One region of the uncultured Bradyrhizobium sp. genome, then DNA from elsewhere that is predicted to be linked to it. Evidence: predicted binding sites of a transcription regulator. Region 1 holds the regulator's gene; the other holds the start of a gene.
The links. The regulator HrcA, encoded in region 1, represses chaperone genes, less so after heat shock. The targets are predictions, from matches to a motif close to GTTAGCACTCNCNNNNNGNGAGTGCTAAC.
Positions count from the first base shown of each region.

Region 2: ACFE72_RS12790 (co-chaperone GroES) is a predicted target of HrcA. The motif match lies at 5,637-5,665, and genes of this name have one in related genera.

Region 1 covers NZ_CAXUNQ010000021.1:57,215-65,547, forward strand. The annotation lists gene rdgB (RdgB/HAM1 family non-canonical purine NTP pyrophosphatase) at 42-680, opposite strand; gene rph (ribonuclease PH) at 865-1,587, opposite strand; gene hrcA (heat-inducible transcriptional repressor HrcA) at 1,801-2,889, shown strand; gene grpE (nucleotide exchange factor GrpE) at 2,997-3,599, shown strand; gene pncA (bifunctional nicotinamidase/pyrazinamidase) at 3,618-4,334, opposite strand; gene ACFE72_RS13205 (hypothetical protein) at 4,450-5,394, opposite strand; gene ACFE72_RS13210 (hypothetical protein) at 5,461-5,688, opposite strand; gene dnaK (molecular chaperone DnaK) at 5,834-7,735, shown strand; gene dnaJ (molecular chaperone DnaJ) at 7,936-8,333, shown strand, end outside.
Region 2 covers NZ_CAXUNQ010000020.1:45,257-52,887, forward strand. The annotation lists gene ACFE72_RS12765 (SDR family oxidoreductase) at 67-831, shown strand; gene ACFE72_RS12770 (NupC/NupG family nucleoside CNT transporter) at 981-2,231, shown strand; gene ACFE72_RS12775 (acyltransferase family protein) at 2,322-4,241, opposite strand; gene ACFE72_RS12780 (cupin domain-containing protein) at 4,384-4,905, opposite strand; gene ACFE72_RS12785 (usg protein) at 5,053-5,337, opposite strand; gene ACFE72_RS12790 (co-chaperone GroES) at 5,706-6,023, shown strand; gene groL (chaperonin GroEL) at 6,160-7,631, shown strand, end outside.

The DNA of each region.
Region 1 (8,333 bases):
CCCGGCGCGACCCCGGGCATGACGCGGTTTGATCTGGCGCGTCAGCCAGCAAGGCAGATCTCCGCCAGTTTCACGAAGGCGCGGGCGCGATGCGACAGCCCGAGGCCAATCGGCGGCAGGCCGTGCTTCTCGGTGCTGGTCATTTCGCCGAAGGTGCGGCTATGGCCGTCCGGCAGGAACGCCGGGTCGTAGCCAAATCCGGCGCCGCCGCGCGGCGGCCACACCAGCGCGCCGTCCACGCGCCCCTCGACCTCCTCGAGATGATCGTCGGGCCAGGCGACGCATAATGCGGAGATGAAATGCGCGCGGCGTTGCGGCGGCGTGGTGGCGCCGCGTTCCTGCAGCAGGCGCTCGATCCGCGTCATCGCCGCCGTGAAATCCTTGCTTTCGCCGGCCCAGCGCGCCGAATAGATGCCCGGCGCGCCGTCCAGCGCGTCCACCACCAGCCCGGAATCGTCGGCAAATGCCGGCAGCTCCGCGGCGCGCGCCGCCGCAACCGCCTTGATCCGCGCGTTGGCACGAAAGCTGTCGCCGGTTTCCTCCGGCCCGCGGAGGCCGAGTTCGCCGGCGGAGACGGCCTCGACGCCGTGCGGCGCCAGCAGTTCGCGCATCTCGGCCAGCTTGCCGGGATTATGGGTCGCGATCACGAGCTTGCCGGTGATTCGACGATGCTGAGTCATGCGCATTTATAATCCGTCATGGTCGGGCTCGTCCCTACCGGATTCCCACCTCTCGTCATACGCGGGCCCGACCCGCGTATCCATCCATCTTCGGAAAGAGTCGTTCGAAGCGGATGGATTGCCAGGTCGAGCCCGGCAATGACGGCGAGATGTGTGCATCCCGGGCATGACGACCGGTTACGAATCACGCCACCGCCATTTTTTGCAAATCCACCAGCCGGGCAACGCCCTTCTTCGCCAGCGCCATCAGCGCCAGAAATTCGTCCTGCGAGAACGGGGTTTTTTCCGCCGTGCCCTGAACCTCGATGATGCGTCCATCGCCGGTCATCACGAAATTGGCGTCGGTGTCGGCCTCGGAATCCTCGGCATAGTCGAGGTCGAGGACCGGCGTGCCGTTATAGATCCCGCACGAGATCGCAGCGACGTTGTCGCGCAGCACATCGCTGGTGCCGGGCTTGAACATGTTGCGGTTCTTCATCCAGCCGATGCAGTCGGCAAGGGCTACCCAGGCGCCGGTGATCGAGGCCGTCCGCGTGCCGCCGTCGGCCTGGATCACGTCGCAATCCACCGTGATCTGGCGCTCGCCCAGGGCCTCGAGGTCGAGGGTCGCGCGCAACGAGCGGCCGATCAGGCGCTGGATTTCGACGGTACGGCCGTTCTGTTTGCCGGCGGAGGCTTCGCGGCGGGTGCGCTCCACCGTGGCCCGGGGCAGCATGCCGTATTCCGCCGTGACCCAGCCGCGGCCCTGGCCCTTGAGCCATGGCGGCAGCCGTTCCTCCAAGGTCGCCGTCACCAGCACATGGGTATCGCCGAATTTAACCATGCAGGAACCCTCGGCATATTTGACCACGCCGCGTTCCAGCGACACGGCGCGCAGTTCGTCGGGCGCACGGCGGCTTGGCCGCATGGGAAATCCTCCGGTAATTTAAGGAAAAAGGTGGTGCCGCGGTGCTTTTAGGGACGGGAAGCGGCAACGGCAAGGGCCGGCCGAAGCTGTCGGCGCAATGCCGGCTTGTATCTGCGCCCGGAGATGGACAAATTGAGGCCAGTTTAGTGTTAGATAGCGCATGATCCCCGCCAACCGTGCGTCGTTTGGCGGATCATGCACGCGGGAGTGCCAGTGGCTCACCACGATCCGATCGGGCTGATCGCGCCGAATGCCGGGCTCGCCCAGCTCAACGAGCGCTCACGGGATATTTTTCGTCAAATCGTCGAGAGTTATCTCGCGACCGGCGAACCGGTCGGCTCGCGTAACATTTCGCGCCTGATCACGGTGCCGCTGTCGCCGGCCTCGGTCCGTAACGTGATGTCGGACCTCGAGCAGCTCGGCCTGATCTATGCGCCGCATACCTCCGCCGGGCGGTTGCCGACCGAACTGGGCTTAAGGTTTTTCGTCGACGCGCTGATGCAGGTCGGCGATCTCACCGAACCGGAGCGGCAGTCGATCCAGACCCAACTCGTCTCCGTCGGCAAGGCGCAATCGGTCGAAGCCGCCCTCGGCGAGGCGCTGACGCGGCTGTCCGGCCTGACCCGGGCGGCGGCGGTGGTGCTGACCGCGAAATCCAATTCGCGGCTGAAGCATATCGAGTTCGTGCGGCTGGAGCCGGAGCGGGCGCTTGTGGTGCTGGTCGCTGAAGACGGGCAGGTCGAGAATCGCGTGCTGGCGCTGCCGCCGGGCGTTCCGATGTCGGCGCTCACGGAGGCATCGAATTTCCTCAATGCGCGGATTCGCGGCCGCACACTGGCCGAGGCGCGCCTCGAACTCGAAACCGCATTGACGCAGAACCGCGCCGAACTCGACCTGCTTACCCAGAAAGTCATCGCGGCCGGCATCGCAAGCTGGTCCGGCGGCGACAACGACGACCGGCAATTGATCGTGCGCGGCCATGCCAACCTGCTCGAGGATCTGCACGCGCTGGAGGATCTCGAGCGGGTGAGATTGCTGTTTGACGATCTCGAAACCAAGCGCGGCGTGATCGACCTGCTGGGGCGCGCGGAACGCGCCGAGGGCGTGCGAATTTTCATCGGATCGGAAAACAAGCTGTTTTCGCTGTCCGGCTCCTCCACCATCATCGCGCCCTACAGCGACGGCGCGGGGCATATCGTCGGTGTGCTCGGCGTCATCGGGCCGACCCGGCTGAATTACGCGCGGGTCATTCCGATGGTGGACTACGCCGCCCGGATCGTGAGCCAGATGCTGGGCGGGTAGCCGGACGCCGAGACGGACCGGTTCCGCTTGATTTTCTGCCGCTAAAGCACGATATGCGGCCCAGCAATCCCCATTCAACCTGAACAGATTTTCGAGAAGGCAGTGTGATGGCCGATCCCAACGGGCACAACGACAATCCGGCGAAACCGGCGCAGGACGCCGAGCCGGTGGTTTCCAAGCCTTACATCATGCCCGACGATCCGGAAGATGGCGCGGTGGAAGCCCTGGCCAAGGAAGCCGCGGAATCGCGCGACAAGATGCTACGCACGCTGGCGGAAATGGAAAACCTGCGCAAGCGCACGGCGCGCGAGGTCTCCGACGCCCGGACCTACGGCATTTCCGGATTTGCGCGCGACGTGCTCGATATCGCCGACAATCTGCAGCGCGCGCTGGATGCCGTCCCGGCCGAAGCCAAGGCGGCGGCGGATCCCGGCCTCAAGGCGCTGATCGAAGGCGTCGAACTTACCGAGCGGTCGCTGCTCAACACGCTGGAAAAAAACGGGGTCAAGAAATTCGATCCGTCGGGCGAAAAATTCGATCCGAATTTCCAGCAGGCGATGTACGAAGTGCCCGACGCATCGGTGCCCGCGGGCACCGTCATGCAGGTGGTGCAGGCGGGCTACATGATCGGCGAGCGCGTGTTGCGTCCAGCCCTCGTCGCGGTCTCCAAGGGGGGTGCGAAGGCCGGCGCTGCCGAACAGGCCGGCTGATCCGGTTCGGATCGGCGCTCAGACCACGATGTCCGCCGACTGGATGCGTTTGACGCCGGCCTTTGCCATATCGGCCCAGGCCTTGGCCAGCGAGCCCTGGGTGTCGATGCCGCGGCAGGCGTCCTCGACGACGTAGGTTTCGAACCCGGCCTTGCGGGCGTCGAGCGCCGTCCAGGCCACGCAGAAGTCGGTCGCGAGCCCGGCCAGGAACAGACGCTTGAGCTTGCGGGCGGTGAGATAACCCGCCAGTCCCGTCGTGGTCTTGCCGTCGGCCTCGGTGAAGGCGGAGTAACTGTCGACGTCCTTGTGATAGCCCTTGCGGATGATGAGTTCGGCGTGCGGGATCGCGAGCTCTTTCGAAAGCGCGGCGCCGTCGGTGCCCTGCACGCAATGGTCCGGCCACAATACCTGCTTGCCGTATTTGAGATCGATCGTTTCAAACGGCTTTTTCCCGGCATGGCTCGACGCAAACGAGACGTGGCCTTCGGTATGCCAGTCCTGCGTCATCACGACATGGGCAAAGCCCCTGGCCATCTTGTTGATCACCGTGACGATCTGGTCGCCCTCCTTCACGGCGAGGCTGCCGCCGGGCAGGAAACAGTTCTGCACATCGACGACCACCAGCGCCGATGTGTCGTCAACCTTGATCGAAGCTGCAGCCTGAAGGCGCTTCGGAACGAGCCCGGCGGCGGCGATGCCGGCCACGCCCGCCAGAATTTGTCTGCGGTCCACCATGTTGAATCTCCCTTGAAGACCCGGTCAGCAAATCAGGTCGTCGCGGCAGCGTAAAGGCGGCCGGGTGCCGGGAACGGATCAAATCTTCCGGCAAGCCGGGGCCGCGATTGCGGTCTCAGCGCGGCTGGATTCCGTCGCGCACCGCGCGGAAGCGCGGAAACGCCTTGGACCAATCGTCCCGTGGCGTGCTTGCGATGATCCGCAGCGCCTGGTTGGCACTGCCAAACCGCAGCCATTGGACCACCGTGACCGGCGTGTTGGCCTTGCCGCTGGTGGCCTCGACGCGCGTTTCATATCCGGGCGAGCCGTCGATCCGCAGAGATTCGGACATCGTGATGCGTCCATCGCGCAAGCCGGGAATCTGGCCCGCAGCCTGCTGCGCAAAGCGGCCGCGATCTTCCGGTTGCGTCGGTGCCGACGCGATGGTGCCGATCACCATGTAAGACGACGACTCGATCCCGGTTTCCTCGTTGCCGTCGGCGAGGAGGATGGCGGCGCCGGGCGCCAGCGTGCGGACGTTCTTGAAGGCGCCGAGTTCGGTGATCTTGAACGGCAGCAGTCCGAGCTGCTCCTCGACCGGAACCTGCTGGCGCACGACGGCCGACGCGAACATCTGCCGCACCGCATCGTCCGAATAGGTTTTCGTAGCGCTTTCCGGGACCTGCGCCGCCAAATATCCGGAGAACGTGCCGCCGGGGATGATCATCGAAAAACGCCGTACCGTGTCGGCGCCGTCCTTGGCGCTTTCAACGGTATAAAAGCCCTCGCCGGCGGCGGTCTGCAGGCCTTCCGGCTTGATGGCATTCGCGCCACCCGGAAAGGAATTGGTTCTGAACGCATGCTCCACCTCGCCATAGGCCGCAAGGGGAAGTTCTGCGATCAACACCTTGACGCCGTGGTCCTCCGTCTCGAAGCCGGGGAACGTCTTCGAGATGACAAGCCCTTCGATCGGCACAACGCCGACCCGGATGCCCGGCGGATACACCACGTCGGCGGCGAAGGCCGCGCTGCATGCGGCCGAAAAAAAAGCAAATGCGATGAGCGGTGCGAACTGTTTCATGAAAATCTATTGGGTTTGCATTGAGGCCGTTCGATGATCGGCTCTGCGGCCATTGCGCCGACGCCGTCAGGCTGCATTGTTCACGGTTGCCCCGTTCCGGCAATAGATCAAGCCAAGATCGCGTTCCCGGCCGCCATTTCTGGCCGGACAGGGGCCGTTTGTCCAGATATTACCGGACCTGATCGCGCCCGTCTGTGCGGCCTGTCTGGTGATGCGGCTGAAAAAATCGACGGCGCCGCGGCCGGGGTGAGAGCGGACACGATCGGCCGAAGCCAAAGGGTTTTCGTCGGCCAAGCTTGCGTCCGGTCCTTGCGGCCCCCACCCCCCCTCCTATATGAGGCTCACCGCCGCGAGTTCGCGAGCATTTGATATTGGGGGTTTGGATTGGTGCGCCGTCAGGGCCCAGCCAACCTGCCGCAAAAAGAAGGATATGAGGACCATGGGAAAGGTCATTGGGATCGATCTCGGCACCACGAATTCGTGCGTCGCCGTAATGGATGGCAAGACATCGAAAGTAATCGAAAACGCCGAAGGCATGCGGACCACGCCGTCGATTGTCGCTTTCAGCGATGACGGGGAGCGCCTCGTCGGTCAGCCGGCAAAGCGTCAGGCCGTGACCAATCCCGAGCGCACCATTTTTGCGGTCAAGCGCCTGATCGGCCGCCGCTATGACGACCCGATGGTTGAAAAGGACAAGAAGCTCGTCCCTTACAAGATTTCAAAGGCCGGCAACGGCGACGCCTGGGTCGAGGCCGACGGCAAGACCTATTCTCCCTCGCAGGTTTCGGCATTCATTCTGCAAAAGATGAAGGAGACCGCGGAGGCCCATCTCGGCCAGAAGGTCGATCAGGCGGTCATCACCGTTCCCGCCTATTTCAACGACGCGCAACGTCAGGCCACCAAGGATGCCGGCAAGATCGCCGGCCTCGAGGTGCTGCGCATCATCAACGAACCGACCGCGGCGGCGCTTGCCTATGGTCTCGACAAGTCGAAGTCCGGCACCATCGCGGTGTACGACCTCGGCGGCGGCACCTTCGACGTGTCGATCCTCGAGATCGGCGACGGCGTGTTCGAGGTGAAGTCGACCAACGGCGATACTTTCCTCGGCGGCGAAGACTTCGACATGCGCCTTGTCAGCTATCTGGCCGATGAATTCCAGAAAGAGCAGGGCATCAATCTGCGCAACGACAAGCTGGCCCTGCAGCGCCTGAAAGAGGCCGCCGAAAAGGCCAAGATCGAGCTGTCCTCGACCACGCAGACCGAAATCAACCTGCCGTTCATCACGGCCGACCAGTCCGGTCCGAAGCATCTGACGATGAAGCTGACCCGCGCCAAGTTCGAGGCGCTGGTCGACGATCTGGTGCAGAAGACCATCGAGCCATGCCGCAAGGCGCTGAAGGACGCCGGCCTCACCGCCGGCGAGATCGGCGAAGTGGTGCTGGTCGGCGGCATGACCCGCATGCCGAAGGTCCAGGAAGTGGTAAAGCAGTTGTTCGGCAAGGAGCCGCATAAGGGCGTCAACCCCGACGAAGTCGTGGCCATCGGTGCCGCGATCCAGGCCGGCGTGTTGCAGGGCGACGTCAAGGACGTGCTGCTGCTCGACGTGACGCCGCTGTCGCTGGGCATCGAGACGCTGGGCGGCGTGTTCACCCGCATCATCGACCGCAACACCACGATCCCGACCAAGAAGAGCCAGGTGTTCTCGACCGCCGAGGACAACCAGAACGCCGTCACCATCCGCGTCTTCCAGGGCGAGCGCGAAATGGCGGCCGACAACAAGGTTCTCGGCCAGTTTGACCTGATGGGCATTCCGCCCTCGCCGCGTGGGATGCCGCAAATCGAGGTCACGTTCGACATCGACGCCAACGGCATCGTCAACGTCTCGGCAAAGGACAAGGCGACCGGCAAGGAGCAGCAGATCCGCATCCAGGCCTCGGGCGGCTTGTCCGAAGCCGACATCCAGAAGATGGTCAAGGACGCCGAAGCCAACGCTGCGGAGGACAAGAAGCGGCGGGAAGCCGTGGATGCCAAGAACCATGCCGACTCGCTGGTGCATTCCACCGAGAAGGCGCTGGCCGAGCATGGCTCCAAGGTCGAGGAAAGCGAGCGCCGCGCCATCGAAGACGCCGTCAGCGATTTGAAGGAAGCGCTGAAGGGTGAGGATGCCGAGGCGATCAAGGCCAAGACCAATACGCTGGCGCAGGCTTCCATGAAGCTCGGCGAGGCGATGTACAAGCAGCAGGCCGAGAGCGACGCCGCCAAGGATGCCGCAAAGGACGACGTCGTCGACGCGGAGTTCACCGAAGTCGACGACGACAAGAACAACAAGAAGTCGGCGTAACTCTTACGATACGGATCAGTGCGATGCTCTTCGCTATGATCGAGATCGTCACCCCCGGGCAAAAGGCGCGAAGCATCGGCTTCGCGCCGGCCGACCCGGGGGTCCATCTTCAAAGAGTGATGGATGGCCGGGATAGGCGAGCTAAGCGACGCCGTTTTTCGAACGGCTATGCCCGGCCATGACCGCGAGAGTTAACCCTTATGTCCACCAAGCGTTGCTATTACGAAACCCTTGAAGTCGAGCGGACCGCGGACGATTCCAAGCTCAAGGCGGCTTTCCGCAAGCTCGCCATGAAATGGCATCCGGACAAGAATCCCGGCGATGCCGCCAGCGAAGTCCGTTTCAAGGAAATCAACGAAGCCTATGAAGTCCTGAAGGACGGCGACAAGCGCGCTGCCTACGACCGGTTCGGCCATGCGGCGTTCGAGCAAGGCGGCGCCGGCGGCGGCCCCGGTTTTGGCGCCGGCTTTGCGTCCTCATTTTCCGATATTTTCGAGGATCTGTTCGGCATGGCCGGGCAGCGCGGGCGCGGCGGCGGGCGCGAGCGCGGCGCCGACCTGCGCTACAACATGGAAATCACGCTGGAGGAAGCCTTCCT
Region 2 (7,631 bases), on a different contig from region 1:
AAGAGGCGCATCCCGGAATGACGGCGGTGTAGTTTTACAATCAAGGAACAATCAGGGAGAAACAAAATGGCAGCAGCCGCAGAAAAAATCGCAATCGTCACGGGTGCCGGCACCGGCGTCGGCCGCGCCGCGTCTCTGGCGCTGATGACGGCCGGGTTCACCGTGGTGCTTGCCGGACGACGTCTCGAAATGCTCGAAGAAACGAAAAAGCTCGGCGACAACGTCGGCAAGAGCCTGCCTGTCACCGCTGACATGACCGACCCCGGGTCGATCGCGGCACTTTTCGCCAAGGTGATGGAGGTCTATGGACGGCTCGACGTGCTGTTCAACAACGCCGGCATGGGCGCGCCGCCGCTGCCGTTCGAGGATCTGAGCCTTGCGCAATGGCAGGCGGTGGTGAACACCAACCTCACCGCGCCGTTCTTGTGCACCCAGCACGCGTTCCGGATCATGAAGGACCAGACCCCGCGCGGCGGCCGCATCATCAACAACGGCTCGATTTCCGCGCATGCGCCGCGGCCGTTCTCGTCGCCCTATACCTCTACCAAGCACGGCATCACCGGACTGACGCGGGCGAGCAATCTCGACGGGCGCGCCTATGATATCGCCGTCGGGCAGATCGATATCGGCAATGCCGCAACGCCGATGACCGACCGAATGGTGAACGGGCCCGGGGTGATGCAGCCCGACGGCAGCATGAAACAGGAGCCGCGCATGGACGCCAAGGCGGTCGGGGACGCCGTCGCCTATATGGCAAGCCTGCCGCTCGACGCCAACGTGCTGTTCATGACGGTGATGGCCAGCAAGATGCCGTTCGTCGGGCGCGGGTGACGCGCAACACACCCCACCGTCGTCCCCGCCAAGGCGGGGACCCATGACCACCGGCGATTATTGTTTGGCAAGTCGCCGACACCTTCGTATCACTGATAACCGGGTGTATGGGTCTCGGCCTTCGCGGGGACGACATCGTGGGTGGGCGGATGCAGCAGCTGCAATCGGCGTTCGGCATATTCGCGCTGTTGGGAATCGCGTGGGCGATCAGTGAAAACCGGCGCGCGGTGTCGCTGAAGCAGGCGGCGATCGGCCTTGCCGTTACGCTTCTTACCGCGCTCGTGCTGATCAAGCTGCCGTTCGTCGCGCACGCATTTTCCGCCATCAACGACGCCGTCGGCACCATCTCCGCCGCCGCGCGCGCAGGCACGGCTTTCGTGTTCGGCTATCTCGGTGGCGGCACGCTGCCGTTCGACCTCAAGTCGCCCGGCGCAGATTTCATCCTGGCGTTTCAGGCTCTCCCCGTGGTGCTGGTCATGAGCGCACTCACCACGCTGTTATTCTACTGGCGCATCCTGCCGCCGATCGTGCGCGGCATGGCCCGGCTCCTGGAGCGCACCCTCGGCATCGGCGGTGCGGTCGGTCTGTCTACATCAGCCAATATCTTCCTCGGCATGGTGGAGGCGCCGCTGTTCATCCGGCCGTATCTGGCGCAACTGACGCGCAGCGAACTGTTCCTGGTGATGACCGGCGGCATGGCCGGGATCGCCGGCACGGTGCTCGTGCTGTACGCGACGCTGCTGGCGCCTCTTATCCAGGATGCCGCCGCGCATTTCGTGATCGCCTCGGTAGTGTCAGCGCCGGCGGCGATCCTGATCAGCCTGATCATGGTACCGGAAGCCACCGGCAAGCATACCGGCGGCGCGCTCGACGATCCCGACCTGCACGCTTCCAGCACCATGGACGCGATCGTCAAGGGCACCGCAGCCGGACTCGAACTGCTGCTCAATATTGTCGCAATGCTGATCGTGCTGGTGGCGTTGGTGCATTTGGCTAACGCGATTCTTGGCCGGCTGCCGAATATCGCAGGCGCCGCGATCTCGCTGCAACGCATGCTCGGCTATGCCATGGCGCCGGTGTGCTGGCTGATGGGCGTGCAATGGACGCAAGCCGCCACCGCGGGCAGCCTGATGGGCATCAAGACCGTGCTGAATGAACTGATCGCCTATGTGGAACTGGCAAAACTCGACCCCGGCGCGCTCGACCCGCGCGCGCGGCTGATCATGCTGTATGCGATGTGCGGCTTCGCCAATTTCGGCAGTCTCGGCATCATGATCGGCGGCCTCGGGACCATGGCGCCGCAGCGGCGCGGCGAGATCGCCTCGCTCGGGTTGAAGTCGATCGTATCGGGCACGCTGGTGACGTGCCTGATGGGGGCGATCGTGGGGATGCTGAATTAATTCGTCATGGCCCGGCTTGTCCCGGCTATCCACGGCTTTGCCGCGAGAAGAGAAGCAAGACGTGGAAGCCCGGGCATCAAGAGCTGAAAGTCATTGCTTGAGCCCAAGCATCGACGCAATCCTGCCCACCACATACTCCGACCCCTCCGCCGTCAGATGCGCGTGGTCCCACGCCAGCGGAACGTCTCCGCCGATCGTGAGCGGGCATTGCCGCGCCGGGCAGACCGCGTTGACGACCGATATATAAGCGAATTTCTCGCGCGGCGAGAGCGCCGATCTCATCCGCGCATCCAGCGCGAAAATGTCCGGCAGCACAAAATCATCGGCGCGCAGATCGACGCCGCGAAGCTGCGCCCGCATCAGCATCGACGGCAGCCGGCTTCGGAATTGCACGGGCGGACCGAGCAGCACCATGGCAATGCCGCGCCCGGTGAGTTCGGCGATGGTATGTTTGAGATCCGCAATCATGCCGTCGAAGCGCGGCCCGCGGGCGTATTCCAGCCAGTCGGCGGAGACGATGACGAGGTCCGGCCTGCTGTCTTTGAAGAACGTCTCCATCCGCGCGGCAAAATCCTTGCACGAGGCAACGCCTTGCGTTGCCGCCGCCAGGGTCGGCATGCACGCGGCCTGGCTCGCCTGCAGAATGTTCATGCTTTGCGGATCAGCCGAGTTGCGGAGGCCGTGAAAATATTGCGCGGCGTAACTGTCCCCCCACAGCAGCACATTGATCCTGCCCGGTACCGGCGTCAGGCATTTTTCGTCGAACGTGCTCCAGCTCTGGGTAAAACAGCTGCCGGATCGGAATAGCGGCCGATAATCATAAGTATTGTACGCTTCGAGCTTCGAGGCGCTGCGGTCGGTTTCCGACGGCGTCCGGCCGGCAACGACTCCGCAGGCGCTCGCGATCAGCAGCACGGCCGTGCCGAGGCCGGCGATGCCGAACGCCGTGCGGCGCCTTGGCGCCAGCGACCCCCTGCGGAACGGCTGTTCGACAAACCGCCATGACAGATAGGAGATCGCAACCGTTGCCGCAAACAGCGCGACCTTGTCGAAACCATTCAACACCAGGCTGGTCTTGGAAAATCGCGCGAAGGCGAACAGCGGCCAGTGCCAGAGATACAGCGAATACGAAATCCGGCCGAAGAACTTTACCACGTTAAGCGGTGCAACCGGGTTTCGCGACTGCGTCGGCACGCCGATGCCGCTCCAGATGAACATCGCAGCGCCAATACATGGCAGCAGCGCGTTGACGCCGGGAAAACCCGGGCCCTGCCGCAGCGAGAATATCGGAATCGCCAGCAGCACGAGGGCCGTACCCCGCGCGATCTGCCGCAACCGTGCGTTCCGCGGCACCGGAAAGCCGTCGACCGCGACGATGCCGCCGATCATAAATTCCCACGCCCGCGGCGGGCTCAGGAAAAAGGCGGCGGCGGAGCGGTCGGTTTTCATCAGCCAGACCGCCAGCGCGAAGGAAGCAACGCTCAGCACGCCCTGCGCAAGTGAAAGACGCAAGCGCGCGTTCTCTCTTCGCACATTGCGCAGCAGCGCCCACAGCAGCAGCGGCAAGCCTAAGTAAAACTGTTCCTCGACCGCGAGCGACCAGGTGTGCAGCAGCGGCTTCTCCACCGCCGCATGATCGAAATAGCCGGTCTGAAGCCAGAAAAACAGATTGGAGGTGAAGGTCACCACGGCAGCAACGGAGCGGAAAAATTCCAGCCGTTCCGACGTCAGCAGATAATGCAATGACGGTATCGCCGTCAGCGCCACCATCGCATAAAGTGCCGGCAGCAGGCGCCGCACCCGGCGTTCGTAAAACCGCGGAAACGAAAACGTGCCGCGCTCCAGGTCCGACTGGATGATCCCGGTGATCAGATATCCGGAAATCACGAAGAAGATGTCGACGCCGACAAAACCGCCGAAAACGGCCGGCGCCTCAAAGTGAAACGCCACCACCGACAGCACGGCGATGGCGCGCAGCCAGTCGATGTCTTCGCGATAGGCGAAGGTCACCGGCAACCGTCGTACCGACGAACGCCGGGACCCATAACCATCGCCATCGCACGGGACGAACGGCGGCTCACAGGATGCTCAAAATAAGACGGCACGGGAGACGGGTCCCGGCGTTCGCCGGGACGGCGGGTCGAGGCGGATCTCACGTCGAAAGTTCGACCGTCTTGAACTCCGCCGGCAGGATGATTTCCAGCAATTCACATCGGTCGGAATAATCAAGGATCAGATGCTTGACGCGCGGCGGCTGGGTCCAGCAGCTGCCTTCCTTCATCAGCGTTTCGCCCTGCCCTTCCAGATAGGTCTTCACCCAGCCCTTCAGCACATAGACCATCTGGAATTCGATATCGTGGAAATGCAGCTTTGAGACTTCGGCCGGATTGCACGGGCCGATCAGGCGAATCACATGCGCCTGCGCCAGGCCATCGGTCGCAGCGGCAATGCCGAGGTCGCGGTAATGCGCGTAGGCCCTCAGGCCGTTGGGTGCAAAATCCTGCTCGCGATAATGGCTGATGGCGATGCGCTGCTTCGACCGATGCGGCTTTGCGCCCGGCATGGTTTTAAGCGGTTCGCGCGATGTGGATTTGACGGCGATCTTCGGCGCGGACGATTTCTTCTGCGCGGTCGCGCGGACCACGGCCCTTGAGGCCGGCTTTTGTTTGGCCATCAGCCCTTCTCCCCTTTTGTTGCCGGAGAAGGTCTAGCACAAATCGCAGCTTTCGTGGCCCGGCAATCCATCAGCGAACGACTCGAAGATGGATGGATACGCGGGGTCAAGCCCGGGTATGACGCAGCTTGCAGACCGGCGCGTCGCTCAGTGCAACCTGAACACGCCATCCACCGCGCGCAGCTCGGCAGGCTTGATCAGCTTGGAATGCGCGACCGTGACGGCGAACAACGGACCGTCGAGCGACTTTTCCCAGAAGGCGAGAAAGTCCTTCAGCGCCGGAAATTTCGGAAACAGATCGTAATTCTGCCAGACGTAGGTTTGCAGCAGCGACGGATGATCGGGCATGCGATACAGAATTTGCGCCGTTGTCAGCCCGTAACCTAGCACCTGCTTCCGAAAGTCCTCGGAAACCCCAACCCGCGAGACCATGCCTACCTCCATCGCTGGAGCGCACTCACGAGATGGCTGCCCCCGGGAGCCACCCGGCAGAGACGCTCATGGAACAAATGTGACGCACGACACCAACCCATCACAAGCCTAAAAGTTTAATAATGTGTTGAGATTTCGTGCACTGGCAGCGGCTTACCGCATGTGCTAACATTGACCTGTGGCGCCCCGGCCCGCGTCGTCGGTCATTGGCAGGTTGGCAGCAACGATGGTCGAGTGCCAAAAAATTTGCTACAAGGCCTTGTTTACCCGGAACATTCGGCCTATGTCGTGACCGGTATGCTGGCACTCGCTGGCATCGACTGCCAAATATTGAAATCGCAATATCTTCAGAAACTTAGGAGGACTGCATGAAATTCCGTCCGCTTCACGACCGCGTTGTGGTCAAGCGTATCGACGCCGAAGAGAAGACCGCAGGCGGCATCATCATTCCGGACAGCGCTAAGGAAAAGCCGTCGCAGGGCGAGATCACCGCTGTGGGGCCGGGCGGCCGCGACGAAGCCGGCAAGCTTATTCCGATCGATCTCAAGGTTGGCGACCGCGTGCTGTTCGGCAAATGGTCCGGCACCGAGGTCAAACTCGATGGTCAGGAACTGCTGATCATGAAGGAGAGCGACATCATGGGCGTCCTCACCGATTACCCGGCCGCCAAGAAGAAGGCCGCTTAAGCAATTTACGGGAGCCGTCATCACCGGGCCTGTCCCGGTGATCCACGTCTTCCCTTCGATCCACGCACAAAGACGTGGATGGCCGGGACAAGCCCGGCCATGACGTCAGAACCGGTTTTTAAAGGAAGATCCCAACATGGCTAGTAAAGAAGTCAAATTCGGCGTCGATGCCCGCGACAGGATGCTGCGCGGCGTCGACATTCTCAACAATGCGGTGAAGGTTACCCTCGGTCCCAAGGGCCGCAATGTCGTGCTCGACAAGTCGTTCGGCGCGCCCCGCATCACCAAGGACGGCGTCACCGTCGCCAAGGAAATCGAGCTTGAGGACAAGTTCGAGAACATGGGCGCCCAGATGGTGCGCGAAGTCGCCTCCAAGTCAGCCGACGCTGCCGGCGACGGCACCACCACCGCGACGGTTCTTGCCGCTGCGATCGTTCGCGAAGGCGCCAAGTCGGTTGCCGCCGGCATGAACCCGATGGACCTCAAGCGTGGTATCGATCTGGCGGTCGACGCCGTGGTCGCCGACCTCGTGAAGAATTCCAAGAAGGTCACCTCGAATGAGGAAATCGCCCAGGTTGGAACCATTTCGGCCAACGGCGATGCCGAAATCGGCAAGTTCCTCGCCGACGCCATGAAGAAGGTAGGCAACGAGGGCGTCATCACGGTTGAAGAGGCCAAGAGCCTTGAGACCGAGCTCGACGTCGTCGAAGGCATGCAGTTTGACCGCGGCTACATCTCGCCCTACTTCGTCACCAACGCCGACAAGATGCGCGTCGAGTTCGACGATGCCTACATCCTGATCAACGAGAAGAAGCTCTCCAACCTCAACGAACTGCTTCCGCTCTTGGAAGCCGTGGTGCAGACCGGCAAGCCGCTGGTGATCGTCGCTGAAGACGTCGAAGGCGAAGCTCTTGCTACCCTCGTCGTCAACCGTCTGCGCGGCGGCCTCAAGGTTGCAGCCGTCAAGGCGCCGGGCTTCGGCGATCGCCGCAAGGCCATGTTGCAGGACATCGCGGTGCTGACCGGTGGCCAAGCGATCTCGGAAGATCTCGGCATCAAGATGGAAAACGTCACGCTGGCCATGCTCGGCCGTGCCAAGAAAGTGATGATCGACAAGGAAAACACCACCATCGTCAACGGCGCCGGCAAGAAGACCGACATCGAAGCGCGGGTGGCGCAGATCAAGGCGCAGATCGAGGAAACCACCTCGGACTATGACCGCGAGAAGCTGCAGGAGCGTCTCGCCAAGCTCGCCGGCGGCGTCGCGGTGATCCGCGTCGGTGGCGCTACCGAAGTCGAGGTGAAGGAGCGCAAGGATCGCGTGGATGACGCGATGCATGCAACCCGTGCGGCGGTTGAAGAAGGCATCGTACCGGGCGGCGGCGTCGCTCTGTTGCGCGCCTCCGAACAGCTCAAGCGCGTCAAGACCGCCAACGACGACCAGAAGACCGGCGTCGAGATCGTGCGCAAGGCGCTGTCGTTCCCGGCGCGCCAGATCGCGATCAACGCGGGCGAGGATGGCTCCGTCATCGTCGGCAAGATTCTGGAAAACGATTCGTACACCCACGGGTTCGACTCGCAGACCGGGACCTATGGCGACCTCGTCAA